Regions from separate parts of the Gordonia sp. SID5947 genome, predicted to be linked through region 1. Evidence: riboswitches for the same ligand, from Rfam matches in the RefSeq annotation. Region 1 holds a riboswitch; the other holds the start of a gene.
The links. A riboswitch is a leader RNA that binds a small molecule or an ion and turns the genes downstream of it on or off. The one in region 1 is predicted to bind cobalamin.

Region 1 (10,036 bases):
CACGGCGGAGTTCGGCGAAGACCTTCCGACCCTGTTGCTGGAGCAACACGAATCCGCCCACGACCGCGGCGAGGGTGATCAACACCGCCCAGGCGAAACCGAGGAAGTGCGCCATCGCGACGAACGCACCGATCTCGACCGCAAAATACGCGATCACGTAGAGCATCCGCATCAGGATCTCCGCCTTTCCGAGCCCCTCGTCCACCGGCCGAGATGGTCGGTGTCGCCCTGGTCTCTGCTCGTCCAACGATCGAGGGTGCCGGATTTCTCCCGAATCCGCCGGATTTCTTCCCGAGCGCCGGGTCGCGGTGATCACATCACTCGGCGCGGCCCTCGATGTCCCCTTCGGCCTGCAGATAGACCTGTCGCAGTTGATCGAGCATGTCGGCGGGCGGCTCCTCCCAGAGATCCCGATCGACGGCCTCCAGGAGACGCTCGGCGATACCGTGCAGCGCCCACGGATTCGACTGTTGCATGAAACGCTGATTGTCCTCGTCGAGGACGTAAGCCTCGGTGAGTTTCTCGTACATCCAGTCGGCGACCACGTTTGTCGTCGCGTCGTAGCCGAACAGATAGTCGACCGTGGCCGCCATCTCGAATGCGCCCTTGTAGCCGTGTCGCTGCATCGCCGAGATCCAGCGCGGATTGACCACCCGCGCGCGGAACACGCGGCTGGTCTCCTCCGACAGGGTGCGTGTCCGCACCGAGTCCGGTCGGGTGCTGTCGCCGATGTACGCGTCCGGCGAGGTGCCGGTCAGCGCACGTACGGTCGCCACCATCCCGCCGTGGTACTGGAAGTAGTCGTCGGAGTCGGCGATGTCGTGCTCGCGGGTGTCGGTGTTCTTCGCCGCGACGGCGATGCGTCGATAGGCCGAGCGCATGTCGTCGACGGCCGGTATGCCGCCGAGGTCCCGGCCGTACGCGTAACCGCCCCACTCGGTGTAGACCTGTGCCAGATCGGCGTCGCTACGCCATTCTCGCGAGTCGATCAGTTGCAACAGCCCTGCGCCGTACGTGCCTGGCTTGGACCCGAAGATCCGGGTCGATGCGCGGCGCCGGTCACCGTGATCGGCCAGCGCGGAGCGGACGTGGGCGGCGACGTAGTTCTCATCGTCGGCTTCGTCTGCCGCCGCGGCCAGCGCGACCGCGTCGTCGAGCATCGTGACCACATGCGGGAACGCGTCACGAAAGAACCCGGATATGCGCACGGTGACGTCGATCCGCGGGCGGCCGAGTTCGGCGAGGCCGATCAGCTCCAGGTCGACGACCCGTCGGGATGCCTCATCCCAGATTGGCATCACACCGAGGAGCGCGAGGACCTCGGCGATGTCGTCGCCGGAGGTGCGCATCGCACTGGTCCCCCACACCGACAACCCGACCGACGCGGGATGGTGACCGTGCTCGGCGACGTACCGCTCGATCAGCGAATCGGCCAGGGCACGACCGGTTTCCCACGCCAGCCGCGACGGGACGGCCTTGGGATCCACCGAATAGAAGTTGCGTCCGGTCGGCAGCACGTTGATGAGGCCGCGCAACGGTGACCCACTCGGCCCCGCCTCGATGAATCCGCCGTCGAGAGCGTGCAGGATCTGGTCGATCTCGCGGCCGGTCTGCCGCAGGCGGGGAACCACCTCGCGCGCGGCGAATCCGAGCACGTCGGCCACGGCGGACGGGTGGCCTTGCGCCGCGTTCTCGACCGCCGCCGCCGTCCAGCCCTCCTTGGCACACGCGGCGACGAGTTCTCTTGCCGTGGTCTCGACGTCGTCGACCGAGGTACGCGCCGCGCTGCCGTCCTCGGTCAGCCCGAGTGCCTCGCGCAGACCCGGCAGCGCCTGCGTGCCGCCCCACAGCTGGCGGGCACGCAGCATCGCCAGGACCAGGTCCACCTCGTTCTCGTCCGCGGGCGCCTGTCCGAGGACGTGGAGTCCGTCGCGGATCTGGACGTCCTTGATCTCGCAGAGCCAGCCGTCGACGTGCAGCAGCATGTCGTCGAAGACGTCCTCGTCGGGACGTTCGGACAAGCCGAGGTCATGATCCATCTTGGCTGCGGTCAACAACGTCCAGATCTGCTGACGGATGGCGGGCAGCTTGGCGGGGTCGAGCGCCGAGATGTTGGCGTGCTCGTCGAGGAGCTGCTCGAGCCGGGCGATGTCGCCGTACGATTCGGCTCGGGCCATCGGCGGGATGAGGTGGTCGACGAGCACCGCGTGGGCGCGCCGTTTGGCCTGGGTGCCCTCTCCCGGGTCGTTGACCAGGAACGGATAGATCAACGGGACGTCACCGAGAGCGGCGTCGGTCCCACATGCGGCCGACATCCCGAGGGTCTTCCCGGGCAGCCATTCGAGGTTGCCGTGCTTGCCGACGTGCACGATCGCGTCGGCGCCAAAACCGGGTATGTCCGCGTCTCCGTCGCCGCGGCCGGTGAGCCATCGATAAGAGGCGAGATAGTGATGTGACGGCGGCAGATCGGGGTCGTGATAGATCGCCACCGGGTTCTCACCGAACCCACGGGGCGGCTGCACCATGAGCGTGATGTTGCCGAAGCGCATGGCGGACACCACGATCTCGCCGTCGGGACGCGTCGATCGGTCGACGAACAGATCGCCCGGCGCGGGACCCCAGTGTTCCTCGACGGAGTGCCGCAGTTCCTCCGGCAGCGTCGCGAACCATCGGCGGTAGTCGTCGGCGGCGACGCGGATCGGACTGGCCGCCAGCGTTTCCTCGCTCAGCCAGTCCGGATCCTGCCCGCCCGCTTCGACGATCGCATGGATGAGCGCATCGGAATCATCGCCGGCCAGACCGGGTATCGCGTCCGGGCCGGAGTCCGGCCCGATGTCGTACCCGGCCGCCCGCAACGCCACGAGGAGGTGCAGCAGGCTGCGCGGGGTGTCGAGTCCGACGGCGTTGCCGATCCGGGCGTGTTTCGTCGGGTACGCCGAGAGCATCAGCGCGACACGGCGATCCGACGCAGGCGTACGTCGCAGGCGGGCGTGCGCCACCGCGATCCCGGCCACCCGTGCGCAACGTTCCGGGTCCGGCTGGTACCAGGGCAGACCGTTCTCGTCGAACTCCTTGAACGAGAACGGCACGGTGATGATGCGGCCGTCGAACTCCGGTACGGCCACCTGGGTTGCCACGTCCAGGGGCGAGAGTCCGTCGTCGGTGGCCGCCCAGTCGGCGCGGGAGCCGGTGAGGCACAGGCCCTGCAGGATCGGGATGTCGAGTGCGGCGAGCCGCTCGATGTTCCATGCGTCGTCGTCGCCACCGGCCGATGCCGCCGCCGGGGTGGCACCCCCGGCGGCGAGGACGGTCACCACGAGCGCGTCGGCGGTACCCAGGAGGTCGATCAGATCGTCGGGAGCGGTCCGCAGTGACGCGCAGTAGATCGGCAGCGCACGGCCCCCGCGGTCCTCGATGGCGGCGCACAGCGCCTCGACGTAGCGGGTGTTCCCGGCGAGGTGTTGGGCCCGGTAGTACAGCACGGCGATGGTGGGAGCCGAGGTGGCGGCACGGGCGGATCGCTCGAGGACGCCCCAGGCAGGGGTCTGTCGCGGCGGATCGAAGCCGAGACCGGTCAGCAGGACCGTGTCGGAGAGGAAGTTGTGGAGGTTGACGAGATTCTCGACGCCACCGGCCGCGAGATAATTGTGCGCCTCGGCGACCACGCCGGCCGGCACACTCGAGTGCGCCATGAGGTCCGGGTCGGGCTGCTGTTCGCCGGAACAGACCACCAGCGGTTTGCCGGTCGCCTCGACCGCGGCGAGACCGTCCTCCCATGCCCGCGTCCCACCCAGGATGCGCACCACGATGAGGTCGGCGCCCACCGCCAGCGAGGGGATGTCGTCGACGAGGATGCGTGCGGGATTGGCCCCGGAGAAGTCCGAGCCGCAGGCCGCTGCCGTGATGAGGTCGGTATCGGAGGTCGAGAGCAGCAGGATCATGGTTCTCCTCGCCGGGATGGCGCGCCCGGTGTGTGGTCGGCGGTGACGTCTGTCGGTTACCGGAGCGCAGGTCTGGCTCGGGTGTTGCCGGTCGTCGACCTCGAACACCCTCACAGTGGCGCGACCGCGTCGGATTTGCACCGGCTTCTGCCGCTCCTCGGTGCGTTCAGCCTAGTCAGCGCGGGGTTCGCACCTCGGCGCCGGGGGCCTACCCTGAGGGCGTGACCGAGCCAGCCCGCCGTGATGCCGCCGACCGCTGCCCCGGCGTCTTCAGTACCCATGCTGCGGCAGATGGCGCGGTGGCCCGCGTGCGCCTGCCCGGCGGGCGGATACGGCCCGACCAGCTCGAACTGCTCGCGCAGGCGGCCGCCGCGCACGGCGACGGATACCTCGAACTGACTGCGCGTGGCAACGTGCAGCTGCGTGGTCTCACCGACGTCGATGCGGTGGCCGACGCGGTCGTCGCCGCAGGCCTGGCCCCGAGCTCGGCGCATGACAAGGTTCGCAACATCGAGGTCAGTCCACTGACCGGCCGGATCGGTGGTGTGGCCGACGTGCGTCCGCTCGCCGACCTGCTGGACGAGCGGCTCCAGACCGCCGACGCCTCGTCGATCTCCGGACGGTTCCTCTTCGGCCTCGACGACGGCCGCGGTGACATCGCGCGCCGGCAACCCGACGTCTGCGCCGTGGTCCGCTCGGTCGACGCGTCCGCCGAGGTCGTCGCCGACGTGCTGGTGGGTGGCGTACCTGTCGGTTCGGCCCGCGGCGACGACGCGGTCGTCACTGAACTCCTCGCCGTCGCCGAGGACCTCGGCGACATATCCGTGGGGGCGTGGCGGGTCGCCGATCTCACGGACGCCGAACGAATGGACCTCACCACCCGGGCACGCACTCGGCTGGCAACGGTCGTCGGTGGTCCGGACCCGATGCCGCCCGAACCGATCGTCGGCTGGTTCGGCCAGGACGACGGCGCGGTACTCCTCGGCGCCGTCGTCGAACTCGGACGACTCCCCGCCCGGCTCGCCGAGTTCGTGGCCGCGGTGGCGGTGCCGATCGTCGTGACCCCCGACCGCGAGATCCTGATCTGCGATCTGGACGAGGGGGTCGCCGAGACCGTGGTGCGGGTCCTGGCGCCGATGGGACTGATCTTCGACGCGGCCTCACCGTGGGCGGCCGTGAGCTGCTGTGTCGGTGCCCCGGGATGCGCCAAGTCGTCGGCGCCGGTCCGCGACGACCTGCTGGCGCGCGTGCGGGGCGGCGAGCCGGTGGCGGAGCGCGAACACTGGGTGGGGTGCGGCCGGCGGTGCGGCTCCCCCAGCGGCCCGCATCGCAGCGTCGAGGCCACTCCCGACGGTGGGTATCAGACGCACCGTCGATAGGCTGACCGCACCATGAGCGACTACCTGCGTGACGGGCCCGCGATCTATCGCCAGTCCTTTGCCACGATCCGTGCCGAGTCCGATCTGTCCGCCTTCGCCGCCGACGTGGCGCAGGTCGTGGTGCGCATGATCCACGCGTGCGGACAGACCGACCTGACCGACGACGTGGTGGCCACCGAAGGTGTGGTGCGGGCCGCGCGCGCGGCGCTCCGGGCCGGCGCGCCCATCCTGTGCGATGCGTCGATGGTCGCCGCGGGTGTCACGCGAAAGCGTCTGCCCGCCGACAACGACGTTCGCTGTCACCTGTCCGAACCGTCGCTACCTGCGCTCGCCGAACGTCTGGGCACCACCAGAACGGCTGCCGCGCTCGAGTTCTGGCGCCCGCACCTCGACGGTGCCGTGGTGGCGATCGGCAATGCCCCGACCGCTCTGTTCGCACTTCTCGACATGATCGACGACGGCGCACCGCGCCCGGCAGCGATCGTCGGCGCGCCGGTCGGTTTTGTCGGAGCTGCGGAATCCTGTGCGGCCCTCGCGCTCCGTGACGACCTCGAGTTCATCACGGTGACCGGGCGACGCGGTGGATCGGCGATCACCGCGGCCGCCATCAATGCGTTGGCGAGTCCGGAGGAGTGACGTCGGTGAGTGGGAAACTCTGGGGAATCGGCCTCGGACCCGGGGACAGCGAGCTGGTCACGGTGAAGTCGGCCCGGCTCATCGGGTCGGCCGATGTCGTCGCGTATCACTGTGCGCGACACGGCAACAGCATTGCGCGGTCGGTGGCGGCGCCCTACCTGCGCGACGGTCAGATCGAAGAACGCCTGATGTATCCGGTCACGACCGAGACGACCGACCACCCGGGCGGCTATGCGGGGGCGCTGCAGGACTTCTATGCCGAGAGTGCCGCCCGGCTCGCCGAGCACCTGCGGGCCGGACGCCACGTGGCGCTGCTGGCCGAGGGTGATCCGCTCTTCTTCAGTTCGTACATGCACATGCACAAGCGCCTCGTCGGCGAGTTCGACGCCGAGATCGTCCCCGGGGTGACGTCGGTGAGCGCGTCGTCGGCCGCGCTGGGGATCCCGCTGGTCGAGGCCGACGAGACGTTGACCGTGGTGCCCGGCACCCTCCCCACGGCGGAGTTGGTGGCGCGGTTCCGTGCGGCCGATGCCATCGCCGTCCTCAAGCTCGGACGGACCTTTGTCCGGGTGCGTGACGCGCTGGTGTCGGCTGGTCGGGCCGACGAAGCCTGGTACGTGGAGCGGGCGTCCACCACCGCACAGCGCGTGGTGCCACTGCTCGATGTGAATCCCGATGAGGTGCCGTACTTTTCGATGGTCGTGGTGCCCGGGCCGCGTAACAACCCGAATCGTCCCCCGGACGACTCGTCGGCGCGCGGCGAGGTGGTGGTGGTGGGGCTGGGCCCCGGCGCCGACGACCAGACGACCCCGCAGGTGCAGGTGGAACTCGCTCGCGCCACCGATCTGGTCGGCTACACCACGTACCTGTCACGGGTCACCGCTCGCCCCGGACAACGAGTCCACGCCAGCGACAACCGCGTGGAGGCCGAGCGGGCGGAATTCGCCCTCGATCTCGCCGCTCGGGGCGCGCGTGTCGCCGTGGTGTCCTCGGGTGACCCGGGCGTCTTCGCGATGGCTGCCGCCGTCGCCGAGGTCGCCGCGGAACCACGCTGGCACGACGTCGCGGTACGGGTGGCACCCGGGGTGACCGCCGCGAGCGCGGTGGCCGCGGCCGTCGGTGCGCCGCTCGGACACGACTTCGCGATCATCTCGCTGTCCGACCGGCTCAAGCCGTGGGACGTGATCGCCGACCGGATTCGGCACGCGGTGGCTGCCGATCTCGTCGTGGCGATCTACAACCCCGGATCGGCCAGTCGGACCTGGCAGGTCGGCAAACTCAAAGAGATCTTGCTGGAGACGGCCTCATCCGACCGGACACTGGTCGTCGGTCGCGACGTGGGTGGTCCGACCGAGAGCCTGCGGACGATCTCGGTCGGTGAACTCGATCCCGAGACCATCGACATGCGCACCCTGATCATCATCGGCTCGTCCGCGACCACCGCGGTGCGGCGCACCGGCGGGGACCTCGTCTACACACCCCGTCATCACCCTGGCTGAGTCAGCGACTCGCCACCTCGAGGATCCAGTCCATCGCGGCGGCCACCGAATCGACCGCCATGCCCGACGGTGGTTCGGCCGGCCGATCCACCATCACCACGCCCACACCGAGTTCGGCCGCCGCGACCAATTTGGCCCTGGTGAGTTCTCCCCCGCTGTTCTTTGTGACCAGCACATCGATCTCGTTCGTACGCATCAGTTCTCGTTCACTCGAGAGATCGTAGGGTCCGCGCGAACGCAGGATCCGGTGGCGTGGCGGCAGGTCGGTGGTCGGTGGGTCGACCACCCGGATCAGGAAGGTGGCGTCGCCGATGCCGGCGAACACACCGACGTCCTGCCTACCGGTGGTCAGAAGCACTCGCAGATCCCCCGGCCGCCGGCTCGCACGTGCCGCGATCTCATCGCCCGCGGCACGCATGTCCGGCACCGTCTCCCAACGGTCGCCGGGACCAGGAGTCCACGCCGGACGGCGAACCCGCAAGAGCGGCAGGCCCATTCGATCGGCGACGGTCGCCGCATGTGCGGTCATGGTGGTGGCGAAGGGATGCGTGGCGTCCACGACGACGTCGACGTGGTGCGCACGAATCCACTCGGCGAGGCCGTCGACTCCGCCGAAGCCGCCGATCCGGACCTCGCCGACCGGCAACCTGGGGTCACGGACCCGGCCGGCGAGCGAGCTGATCACCGGGATGCCGGCGGCGATGAGCGACTCCGCGAGTGCGCGCGCCTCTCCGGTGCCGCCGAGCAACAGAACAGGTCCGTCACCCATCGCGACGGAGTTTTGTCATGCGGGCCTCGGAGTAGAGGTAGCTGTCGCTGACCGCCGGATGGGCGGCCGGATCGAGAACGCGGCCCACGAAGATCACCGCGGTGCGCCGGATCGCCGCGTCCGCCAGGTTCGCGGGCAGATCGGCGAGCCGGCAGCGCACGATCTGCTGGTCGGGCCGACTTGCGAATGCGACTGTGGCGGTCGGACAATCCGCTCCGTAATACGGGATGAGGATGTCGGTGAGCGCGGCAGCCCGGTGCGCGGCCAGGTGCAACGCCAAGGTGACGCCGGTCGAGGCGAGTCGTTCGAGCTCCTCACCCGGCGGCATGTCCGTGGACAGTGTCGACACCCGGGTGATCAGCAGACTCTGTCCGACGCCGGGTGCGGTCAACTCGCAGTCGAGGGCGGCGGCCGCGGCGGCGAAGGCGGGTACGCCGGGCACCACCTCGATCGGGATCCCGCGGGCCGCGAGTTCTCTGCGCTGTTCGGTCATCGCCGAATACAAGGACGGGTCGCCTGAATGGAGTCGGACCACATCGTGTCCGGCGGCATCCGCTTGCACGATGTGGGCGACGATCTCCGCGAGCGGCATCCGGGCGGTGTCGATCAGGACGGCATCGGCCGGACACCGCTCCAGCAGTTCGGCTGGCACCAGTGATCCCGCGTACAGACAGGTCTGGGCGCGTCCGAGAATCTCGGCACCTCGCAGGGTGATCAGATCCGGGGCGCCGGGGCCGGCGCCGATGACATACACGGTCATGTCTTGTCCACCACCCATTGGACGATCGGCAACGACGGCCGCCACGTGGTCATCGTCCCCAGCGGCGCGGCCGTCTCGACTGCGAACCGACGTAGCGAACCGCTTTGGCGGCCATACCATTCCATGAGCAGCTGCTGGTTCTCCAGGGTGACCGCGTTGGCGACGAGCCGACCGCTCTCCCCAGTGCCGCCCACGTCGCTTCCAGAACACGTGCGCTGAGCCCGCCACCGATGAAGGCGACGTCGGGTTCGGGTGCGCTCGCGAAGGCCTCCGGTGCGGCAGCACCCACGGTCAACCGGCCGGCGACGCCGTGGCGGGTGGCGTTGGCGAGTAGTTGTGCCCGTCGGGTGTCATCACTCTCGAACGCGACGACACGCCCGGTGGGTTCGGCCCGCAGCCATTCGATCGCGATACTTCCGGACCCGGAGCCGATGTCCCACAGGAGTTGTCGGTGACTCGGCGCGAGCGCAGAGATGGTGAGAGCGCGGATCGGCTGCTTGGTGATCTGGCCGTCATTGGCGTACTCGTCGTCGGGATGTCCGGGGGTGCGACTCCGGCGCGGCCCGACACAGGACACGGCGACGATGTTCAGTGGATCACCGGGCGGCTCGGCCCAGGTTCGGGCGATACCTCGGACCACTCGTTCGGCGGGACCGCCGAGCTGTTCGAGGACGGTGATCGCAGACCAACCGAAACCGTTGTCGGTCAACAGGTGTGCCAGCTGCGCCGGGGTTGTCTCGTCGCGACTGAGGATCAGCAGGTTCCGCCCGTCGGAGAGCCCGTCGGCGACGGACTCGAGGTCTCTGGCCACCGACGTCAGGATTTCGACGTCGGTGAGGTCCCATCCCAATCGCGCACAGGCGAGCGCAGCGCTCGACACGGTCGGGATCACGTCGACGCGGGCCGCACCGACGGCGCGCACGATCGTGGTGCCGATGCCGTGGAACATCGGGTCACCGCTCGCCAGGATGTGAACGGTGCCGTCGCGGTCGTTCTCCGGCCCGGTGTGGAGGAGCTCGGCCAGGTGTGTGCTCATCGGCGATCTCCATGGC
Region 2 (10,036 bases), 820 kb from region 1:
CGGTCGCCGAGTTCGGCGGCACGGGCCTGCCATGTGCCCTCGGCCAGCATGTCGACCACGGTGTGCCCGACCGCGGCGGCCAGTGGATTACCGCCGAACGTGGATCCGTGTTCGCCGGGGTGCAACACCCCGAGGACCTCCCGGTCGGCCACCACGGCCGAGACGGGCAGGATGCCCCCGCCCAGCGCCTTGCCCAGGGTGTAGATGTCGGGCTCCACGTCCCAGTGCTGCACGGCGAGGGTCGTTCCCGTCCGGCCGAGCCCGGACTGGATCTCATCGGCGATCATCAGGACGTCGTGCTCGGTGCAGAGCGAACGGACGCGACGTAGGTAGTCGTCCGGTGGCACGATGATCCCGGCTTCGCCCTGGATCGGCTCGAGGAGAACGGCGACCGTGTTCTCGTCGACAGCGGATGCGATGGCTGTCGCGTCCCCATACGGCACGCGCACGAATCCGGGAGTGTACGGGCCGAAGCCGTCTCGTGCGACGGGGTCGTCGCTGAAACTCACGATGGTGACGGTGCGGCCATGAAAGTTGCCGTCGGCGACCACGATCTTCGCCTGACCCGCAGGCACACCCTTGACGTCGTAACCCCATTTGCGGGCCACCTTGATCGCCGATTCGACTGCCTCGGCGCCGGTGTTCATCGGCAGCACCATGTCTTTGTCACACAGCGCTGAGAGCGCGGCGCAGAACGGTTCGAGTCGGTCGGATCGAAAAGCGCGGCTGGTCAACGTGATCCGGTCGAGTTGGGCGGTCGCCGCGGCGACGATCCGGGGATTGCGGTGGCCGAAGTTGACGGCCGAGTACGCGCCGAGGCAGTCGAGAAAACGTCGCCCGTCGACGTCGGTGATCCAGCAGCCCTCGGCAGTCGCGGCGGTGACCGGTAGTGGCGAATAGTTTTGTGCGACATGAGGTTCAGCCGGAGGTGAGGCGGCGGGAACGGTCGCAGGAGACGACATGACGACCTCCTTGTCGGTGCCCCTCAATTCTAGGGTGCAGCACTTGATGCCACCGCCGCCTTTGAGGAGTTCGGAGAGATCGATCTCGACGGGTTGGTACCCGGCGGTGCGGAGTGACCGGGCGAGGCGCGGGGCCGCATCGGTCATCACGACGTGCCGACCGTCGGAGACGAGATTCAGGCCCAGGACTGCGGCGTCGGAATCTGTGGCGACGATGGCTTCGGGGTACAGCTCGGCGAGCAGCGTTTGCGACGCAGGGGAGAACGCAGGTGGGTAGTACGCGATGTTCTCGTCGTCGAGCACACCGAGCGCGGTGTCGAGGTGATAGAAGCGCGGATCGATCAGTTCGAGGGTCACCACAGGCATTCCGGTGATCGACGCGATCTCGGCGTGGGTGTCACGGTGGCTGCGAAATCCGGTACCGGCGAGGATGCGCTCTCCGACGACCAGGAAGTCACCTTCGCCTTCCTGGATGCCGACAGTCCGATGGACCGGACCGAGCCCGTTGGCCTCGAGCCAGGCCGCATAGAGGTCGCCCTCCGGGCCGCGTTCGGGAAATGCGAAGCGAGCCGCGACCGTGTGTCCGCTGATGCTGAGACCGCCGTTGGCTGCGTAGACCATGTCTGGAAGGTCAGGGTGCGGATCGACCACTCGGACGGTGTGGCCGAGGGTTTGGTAGGCCGCACGCAGACGGCGCCATTGAGCGATCGCGAGGTCGGAGTCCACCGGCGTCGAGGGGTCCATCCAGGGATTGATCGTGTAGGCGACCGTGAAGTGGACCGGCGGGGTCATGGCATAGGTCCGCAACCGCGACGTGCGCACCGGGAGGGCGAGAGCAGGGCTCGTCAGCGTCATGAATCGACGCTATCCTCGGTCCTGTGTGCAATCAATCGACGTGTGTTGCGCATGCCCGCAACAAAGCGGTCAGATGTACTCAACAGATGGAGATGCATTGCGTCAGCTCGATGATCTGGATGAGAAGGTGCTCGCCTGCTTGACCAAGGACGCCCGGGCCACGTTCGCGCAGATCGGTGACCAGGTGGGCCTATCGGCTCCGGCGGTGAAGCGGCGGGTCGACCGATTGGTCGAGGACGGCGTGATCAAGGGATTCACGGCGATCGTCGATCCGCACGCGATGCAGTGGACCACCGAGGCCTATGTCCAGGTCTCCTGCCGGGGCAACATCTCGCCCGATTCGCTGAAGGCGGCGTGGGAACCGATTCCGGAAGTCGTCAGCGCCGCGACCATCACCGGTCAGGCGGACGCCATCCTCCGGGTCCGCGCTCGCGACGTGCGCCACCTGGAACAGGCGCTGGAACGGATTCGAAGCGCAGGTCCGGTCGACCACTCGGAGTCCATCATCGTGCTGAGTCAGCTCATCGACCGGGGGCACCCGTGAGCGACGCCGGATCAACGCGATTGGACGCGGTGCGGGGTCGTGCTAGCCTGGTCGCCGTGATGACCACCGCACGCGCCTATTGGCGCTTTATCGAGGCTCCGGGTGGGGCCGCGATAAGGCGCTGATCGTCGCGCGCACCACACCCGGAGCCCGAGCAGCAACCACGAGGTTGCTGCTTTCGTCATTTCAAGGGCCTCCGGTGATCTGTGAGCAACCAGGGGCACCCGACATCGACCGGGCCAGACCCCGAAAGGCATGACGTGACCACCATTCCCGACTTGACTGCCGAATCGACCTCCGATCGCCGGGTCAAGTCCTTCCGTTCCATCCCGTCGCCCGACACGATTCGCAGTGAACTGCCGCTGACCGCCCGTCGCGCGGTGGCGGTGCGCAACGATCGCGACGAGATCGCCGACATCCTCGCCGGTAGAGACGACCGCCTGCTCGTCGTCGTGGGTCCGTGTTCGGTACACGACCCCGTGGCGGCGCTGGACTACGCACGACGGCTGGCACCGCTGGCCAAGGACTACGCCGATCGTCTGAAGATCGTGATGCGCGTCTACTTCGAGAAGCCGCGCACCACAGTCGGGTGGAAGGGCCTCATCAACGATCCCGGGATGGACGGGACCTTCGACGTGGAGCGCGGGTTGCGGACCGCTCGTTCGCTGCTGCTCGACATCATCGACCTCGGATTGCCTGTCGGGTGCGAGTTCCTGGAACCGACCAGCCCGCAATACATCGCCGACACCGTCGCCTGGGGTGCCATCGGGGCGCGCACCACGGAGTCGCAGGTCCACCGCCAGCTCGCATCGGGACTGTCGATGCCCATCGGTTTCAAGAACGGTACCGACGGAAACGTCCAGGTCGCGATCGACGGTGTGAAAGCGGCGGCGGCGCAACATGTGTTCTTCGGCGTCGACGACTTCGGCCACGGATCCGTGGTGGAGACCGCAGGTAACGACGATTGTCACGTGATCCTGCGTGGCGGCACCGCCGGACCGAACCATGACGGGGAGTCGGTCGCGGAAGCGGTCGACGCGCTCGCGAAAGCTGCTCTGCCGCAACGAGTGATGATCGATTGCTCGCACGCGAACTCCGGCAAGGACCACGTTCGGCAGGCCGAGGTCGCCAATGAACTCGCCGCGACGATCGGGTCGGTACGTCGTGCGGGCCAGAAGGTGGCGATCAGCGGCGTCATGCTCGAGAGTTTCCTCGAGCCGGGCGCACAGTCGCCGGACGCCCGTCCGCTGACCTACGGCCAGTCGGTCACCGACAAATGCATGGGCTGGGAGGCCAGCGCGGCAGTGCTGGCAACGCTGGCCCAGAGTTGACGCGCGGCGGCGGGGGCGGACATGCCGCTGTCGCCCCCGGCCGCCGCGACCGACATCTCGGGTCAGTTGTGCTTGTGCCGCAACCGTTCCGCGTGGCCGACGATGATGTCGACGAGGATGAATCCGGCAAGGCTGATACCGAGGAGCGGGATGAGCCAACCGACTGCGACGGCGATCGCCGCCACCGCCACAAGCGTCGGGACCGGTAGTCGCCGCCAGGCCCCTCGTTGCGGCGGCCGTCCGACCGAGATCGTGCGGCCGGTACGACGGGGGCGACGCTGCCACCACATCTGGTAGCCGCGGACGATCACGGCGAGCAGGCCGATCGCCAACACGAGCAGTGCCACCTGGTTGACGAGGCCGAACAACAGTCCCATGTGCAGCGAGATGCCCCATGTGCTCAGTTTCGCGGCGACCGGCCAGTCGGCGAACCAGGAGACGTCGACGACCTGTCCGGTCGCTCCGTCGACGGAGACCGTGTTCGGTGAGAACTGCCATGGCTGTCGTGTCTCGGCGACCGTGAACGCGGTTGTCTCGTCGGTCGGTAAAGTGACCTCGACGTGATCGGTCACCCCGACGCGACGCGCATCGGACAGAACCGAGTCCACTTGCGCCACAGTGTCATCGGTCGCGTTGCTCCCGACGGGATCGTGCCCGCCCGCGTGGCCCTCGTGCCCGCTGTGTGCGGAGGGCGACATGTCGGATCGGTCGAGGGACGTGGAGACACTCGGAGTGGTCCAGCTCAGCGCCGAACGCAACTCGCCGATGTTCTCGCCGGCGAATCGTGACCAGGTCAGGCCGGTCGCCGAGAGGAACAGCACGCCGACGACGATCCAGACGCCCACGGCACCATGCCAGTTCAGCGTGCGGGCCCGCCCGGTCGTGGAACGGTCGACGGTGATCAGCCGGGCCTTGCGGTCGCGCCTCGTGCGGCGGTGGCGGGCGACCCACAGTGTGAGACCCGCCAATGCGATCACCCACAGCCATGACGCAGCGAGCTCGCTGTACACACGGCCCGGTTCGCCCAGATGCAGGTGACGATGCAGCTGGCTGAACCAGGTTCGCAGTGGGAGCGCCGCGGAGCTGCCGTAGCTCACCAGCTCCCCGACCGGCCGCGTGGTGACGGGATCGACGAAGACCGCCAGCCGCTCGGACTCGCCCAATGACGGGTCGTCGAACAGCACGCGCGTGGTGTCGCCGGGTGCCGCCGCCGGGCGCACCGCGGAGAGGGTGAGATCCGGTCGCTCGGCCATGGCGGCGCGGATCTGATCGGCGACGGGGCGAGTCGGACCCGTGCTGTCGGTGTGTAGTTGCCCGCGATAGACGACTTTCTCGAGACTCGGTGCCAGCGCGTACAACCCGCCGCTGACGACCGCGACGATCAGAAATGGTGCCACCAGAATGCCTGCGTAGAAGTGCAATCGCCGCACCAGCGGTTCCCAGGCGGTGCGGCGACTGCCCGGCCGGTCGCGAGGAGGGCCGGACGGTGTCGACGAATCCGGGAGGTCTACCGGTGTCGACGAGGGGAGGGGACGTGGGGGTGGTGGTTCCTGGGTGAGGGACACAGCGGTCCGCCTTTCACAGCTGAATGCGGCGCGCGGCGTCGTCATGCCGCGCGCATACGCAAGGAGCCGACCGGCGCGTGCTTTTGTCGCGGGCAGGTCAGCGAGGATGAGGAATGGTCAGATCGCGGCTGCGGGCGGGCCGCGGGTGCCGACCGGCCGGACATGCCGGCGGCCGGGGCGCAGACGGTCGTCGTCCGCGGGCAGCACGCTCCAGGCAGTCGAGTCGTCCACCGGCGATGAGATGAGGGTGAGAACTGTCCGGATCACCACCGACAGAGTCGCGCTCAGGGCGGACTCCAGGCCGAGAGCCGATGCGGCCGCCACGACGGTCGCGGCCACGTGGAACGTCGCCATCGACGGGGTGAACAGGGTGGCGTGGTGATGCGACAGGGCGACGAGTGAGAGGTGTCCCACGACCTGTCCGGCGACGAGCATGCCGACCAGACCGGGCCGCCCGGCCTTCGACGTAGCTGTGACCGCCGCCGTCCAGCCCAGTCCGGCGCAGACCGCGACGAGGAGGGTGAGCGCCGTGGTGTCCGGCAACCCGCCGCCGGCCGCCGAGTGCGCGAGGATCGCGGTGACCCCCGACGACGCACCGACGACGCAACCTCGAACGTTCTCGAGGGTGTGGGCCTGCGGGTCCATGGCTCGCATCCTATGACGGTGTTGCAACGCCGATCGAGTCGGCTGCTAGGTTCGGTGTTGCGTCGGTCTCGCGTCCGGTTCGTCCGGATCGAGCGCAAGAGGGAATCTGGTGAGAATCCAGAGCTGCCCCGCAGCGGTGACCGGAAACGACAGCGACCAGGAGCACTGGGTCAGCGATGACCTGGGAAGCGGCCGTCACTAGGTGGCACGAACAGTGCCGTGTCCGGGAGTCCGAAGACCTGCCGACGTGACCGCAGCGGTGTGCCGCGGTCGACATCGACTCCGTGGGACATGGTCGGTGCCGCCGGTCGGTCGGCGTCGTCGTGTGCCCTCGGTATGTGACGAGGTGCGATGACCAGGCAGTGGCTGCGCGTGAGCGTGCTGAGTGCGCTCTGCGTATCGGGGCTTCTGGCCGTCTCCGTGCTCGGACTCATCTTCGGCACAGCCGACATCCCGTGGCGTGATGCCTTCGGATACCTGTGGGCCGACCTGGTCGGTGGCGTCGTCACCGCGGCCGACGCCGCCGATTACCGGATCGTGGTCGATTCGCGACTCCCTCGTGTTCTCTCCGGTGCACTGGTCGGGGCAGGCTTGAGCACTGTCGGCCTCGTGGTTCAGGCGATGGTCCGCAACGCGCTGGCCGATCCGTATGTGCTGGGCATCTCGTCGGGAGCATCGGTGGGCGCAACCGCGGTGCTGCTGTTCGGAGTCTTCGCCGGGGCCGGTGTCTACGCGCTCCCGAGCGCCGCATTCGTGGGCGCGTTGGCCGCCACTGCGATCGTCTTCGCGATCGCGAGATCGCCCGGCGGTCTCACGCCGTTGCGGCTGGTGCTCACCGGAACTGCTCTGGGGTACGGGTTTTCGGCTTTGACCACGGTGCTGGTCTTCCTCGCGCCTGCGGGCGATGCCGCTCGCAGTGTGATGTTCTGGTTACTGGGGAGTCTCGCAGCGACGAGCTGGCGCACCGCGGGGCTCATGGCGGCCGTGGTGCTGATGGGCCTCGTGGTCGTCGCCGGACTCGCCCGCCAGCTCAACGCGCTGGCAATGGGCGATGAGGTGTCGGCATCACTCGGCCTGCGCGCCTCGCGATTCCGCATGCTGCTGTTCGTCGTGGCAGCGCTCATGACCGGCGTCATGGTCTCGGTGTGCGGGGCCATCGGGTTCGTCGGACTGGTGGTGCCACACGTGGCACGGCTTCTGGTGGGCGCCGACCATCGCCGCCTGGTGGTGGTCACACCGCTCATCGGCGCCGTGTTTCTCGTCACCGCCGATCTGCTGGCCCGAACCGTCATACCGCCGCAAGAGCTCCCGCTCGGTGCGATCACGGCCGCGGTCGGTGTGCCCGTCTTTCTGCTCCTGATGCGCCGCCGCGGCACGGAGGCGGGGTGATGCGGGCGGTGGACTACGACGAGGTCGGCGTCGCAATCGGACATGCGACGATCTTGCGCGACGTGACGGTCCACGCGCCGCGGGGCAGTTTCCTGGGCATCGTCGGCCCCAACGGCAGCGGGAAGTCGACGATGCTGCGTTGCCTATACCGCGCTCTCGACCCGACCCGGGGGCGTGTGCGGGTGGGAGACCGTGACGTCACGTCGATCAGCATGCGGGACAACGCTCGTCAGGTTGCCGCCCTCACTCAACGGATCGCCCTCGACTTCGACTTCACGGCGGCGGAGGTGGTCGCGACCGGTCGTCTGCCGCATCGTTCCCTGACGAGCTCCACCGGCCATCGCGACCGGGAGCTCTGCGCGCAGGCGATGAGCGACGCCGGCGTGGCACATCTGGTCGACCGAGCATTCACCTCGCTCTCCGGTGGTGAGGCACAACGGGTTCTGATCGCCCGTGCGTTCGCGCAGGAGCCGGCAGTCCTGGTTCTCGACGAGCCGACGAACCATCTCGATGTCCGGCACCAGTACGCAGTGCTGCGTGCGGCGCGCGATCGCGAGGTCACTGTGGTCGCGGCGTTGCACGACCTGAACATCGCCGCACAGTTCTGCGACCGGCTTGTGGTGCTCGCGCACGGTCAGGTGGTTGCGACCGGAACACCACGCGAGGTCCTCACACCCGCAGCCATCCGCCGGTTCTTCGGCATCGGCGCCCATGTCTTCGATCATCCACGCCTGAACGTTCCCCAGGTCATCTTCGACGAGAAAGAAGCAGAATGACGACGAGATCGGTGATCATGGGCCTCTCGGCACTGCTGGTGTTGTCCGGCTGTGGTGCGCAGGTTGAGGGTGCGGCGCCGAGCACGGGCGGCGGAGAGGTCAGCGTGGAGAACTGCGGTGCACCGCTGACCGTACCCGGACGTCCCGACCGGGTCGTCACGAACGACACCGGCATCACCGAGATCATGTTTGCGCTCGGTCTGTCCGACCGGATGGCCGGATACACCACGTATGCAGGGAAGGAGCGGGACATCGAATCTTCTCCGTGGCGTGCCGATTTCGAGCGGACCACCTCGCTGGGGGACGGATTCACCCGCGAGGTCATCCAGTCTGCGGATCCCGACTTCGTCTTCGCAGGGTGGAATTATGGGTTCAAGGAATCGACCGGGGTCACACCGGAATGGATTCGCGGTCTGGGTGCAACGCCGTACCAGCTGACCGAGGCCTGCCGACAGCCGGGAAGCGCCGAGCGCGGCATCATGCCGCCCCTCGATGCGTTGTACGCCGACCTGACGAACATCGGCGACATCTTCGGTGTCCGCGACCGGGCGGATGCGCTGGTCACCGACTATCGCGTCACGGTGACCAAGGCCAACGCGACCGCGCCGGCTGCCAACCGGCGGTCTCGTGTGTTCCTTTTCGACAGTGCCGATCCCAACCCGTTCACGGCGGGGAGATACGCCGCGCCGGAACAGATCATCTCGGAGGCCGGCGGTACCAACATCTTCGGCGACCTCGCGGATTCGTGGGCATCGACGTCATGGGAAGCGGCCGCCCAACGTGACCCGCAGGTGATCCTGATCGTGGACTACGGCGCGGGGCCCGAGAACACTGTCGAGGCCAAGATCCGGCAACTGCGAGCCCATCCGCTGATGTCGCAGACCGACGCCGTACGCCATGGGCGGTTCCTCGCGCTGCCGTATGCGGCGTTGGTGGAAGGCCCCCGCAATCCTGCCGCGATCACGACGGTCGCCCGTTACCTCCGGTCGGTGGGATTCTGATGGCCACGACGCGGGTTCTGCTGACAGCAGAACCCGCGGTCGGGTCGCGTCTGCGCGACCTACCATCGGCCCATGGACACCCGACTGCAGCCTGCCGAACCCTTGTGGCGTGAGGTGACCGGACGGGTTCTCCGTCGTCATCGCCACGACCGCGGCGAACGTCTGGTGGAGACCGCGCAACGCGCGGGGGTCTCGAGTCAATACCTCTCCGAGATCGAACGTGGCCGCAAGGACGCCTCGTCCGAGCTGCTGGCCGCAGTGGCGGGAGCCCTCGGACTGACGCTTCTCGACCTCACGCGCGAGGCGTCGATCGAGCTGTCCCGGACGACCGCGACGCCCGTGTTGCGGGCCGTCACGGTCCGGTCACCGGCGATGGCGCCGGTGCGGACCTTCCGCGGGCCGGTTGCGTTGGCGGCCTGAGTCACCCGGCTCCGTTACCGGTGAGTCGCGGTCTACCCGCGGGTGTCGATTATCCGGTCGGCCAGTCCGTACGACACGATCTCCTCGGCTCGCAGCACACGGTCCCGATCGGTGTCGCGTCGGAGCGTCTCGACCTCCTGACCGGTATGGCGGCTCATCGCCTTCTCGATCTCCTCGCGGACACGCAGGATCTCCTCGGCCGCCAGGATCAGATCGGGAATGGTGCCGCGCCCTTGACCCGACGGTTGATGGAGCAACACCCGGGCGTGCGGGAGAACCGATCGTCGTCCGGGGCTCCCTGCGGCGAGGAGCAGCGCCGTCGACGAGAGTGCCTGCCCGACACATGTGGTGGCGATCGGGGCGTGGCAGTACTGCATGGTGTCGTACAGGGCGAAGGTCGCCATCACCGAACCGCCGGTCGAGTTGATGTACAGGTCGATCGGCGCGTCGGGGTTGTCGGAATCGAGGTGGAGTATCTGCGCGATCAACGCGTTCGCCACGCCGTCGTCGATCTCGGTGCCGAGATAGATGATCCGCTCGTCGAGGAG

Region 2: linked by a shared signal. The riboswitch ahead of GTV32_RS08185 (iron ABC transporter permease) and the one ahead of cobN (cobaltochelatase subunit CobN) in region 1 are both predicted to bind cobalamin.

Annotation. Positions count from the first base shown of each region.
Region 1 covers NZ_WWHU01000001.1:942,957-952,992, forward strand. Annotated here, with positions in the region: gene GTV32_RS04380 (FxsA family protein) at 1-172, opposite strand, end outside; gene cobN (cobaltochelatase subunit CobN) at 318-3,941, opposite strand; cobalamin riboswitch at 3,989-4,124, opposite strand; gene GTV32_RS04390 (precorrin-3B synthase) at 4,163-5,320, shown strand; gene GTV32_RS04395 (precorrin-8X methylmutase) at 5,333-5,956, shown strand; gene GTV32_RS04400 (precorrin-2 C(20)-methyltransferase) at 5,962-7,455, shown strand; gene GTV32_RS04405 (cobalt-precorrin-6A reductase) at 7,457-8,224, opposite strand; gene cobM (precorrin-4 C(11)-methyltransferase) at 8,217-8,984, opposite strand; partial or broken gene cbiE (precorrin-6y C5,15-methyltransferase (decarboxylating) subunit CbiE) at 8,981-10,036, opposite strand, start outside.
Region 2 covers NZ_WWHU01000001.1:1,763,861-1,773,896, reverse strand. Annotated here, with positions in the region: gene rocD (ornithine--oxo-acid transaminase) at 1-1,817, opposite strand, end outside; gene GTV32_RS08205 (Lrp/AsnC family transcriptional regulator) at 1,915-2,361, shown strand; gene GTV32_RS08200 (3-deoxy-7-phosphoheptulonate synthase) at 2,622-3,692, shown strand; gene GTV32_RS08195 (PepSY domain-containing protein) at 3,755-5,122, opposite strand; gene GTV32_RS08190 (hypothetical protein) at 5,375-5,902, opposite strand; cobalamin riboswitch at 5,949-6,164, shown strand; gene GTV32_RS08185 (iron ABC transporter permease) at 6,254-7,291, shown strand; gene GTV32_RS08180 (ABC transporter ATP-binding protein) at 7,291-8,067, shown strand; gene GTV32_RS08175 (ABC transporter substrate-binding protein) at 8,064-9,068, shown strand; gene GTV32_RS08170 (helix-turn-helix transcriptional regulator) at 9,141-9,488, shown strand; gene GTV32_RS08165 (ATP-dependent Clp protease proteolytic subunit) at 9,521-10,036, opposite strand, start outside.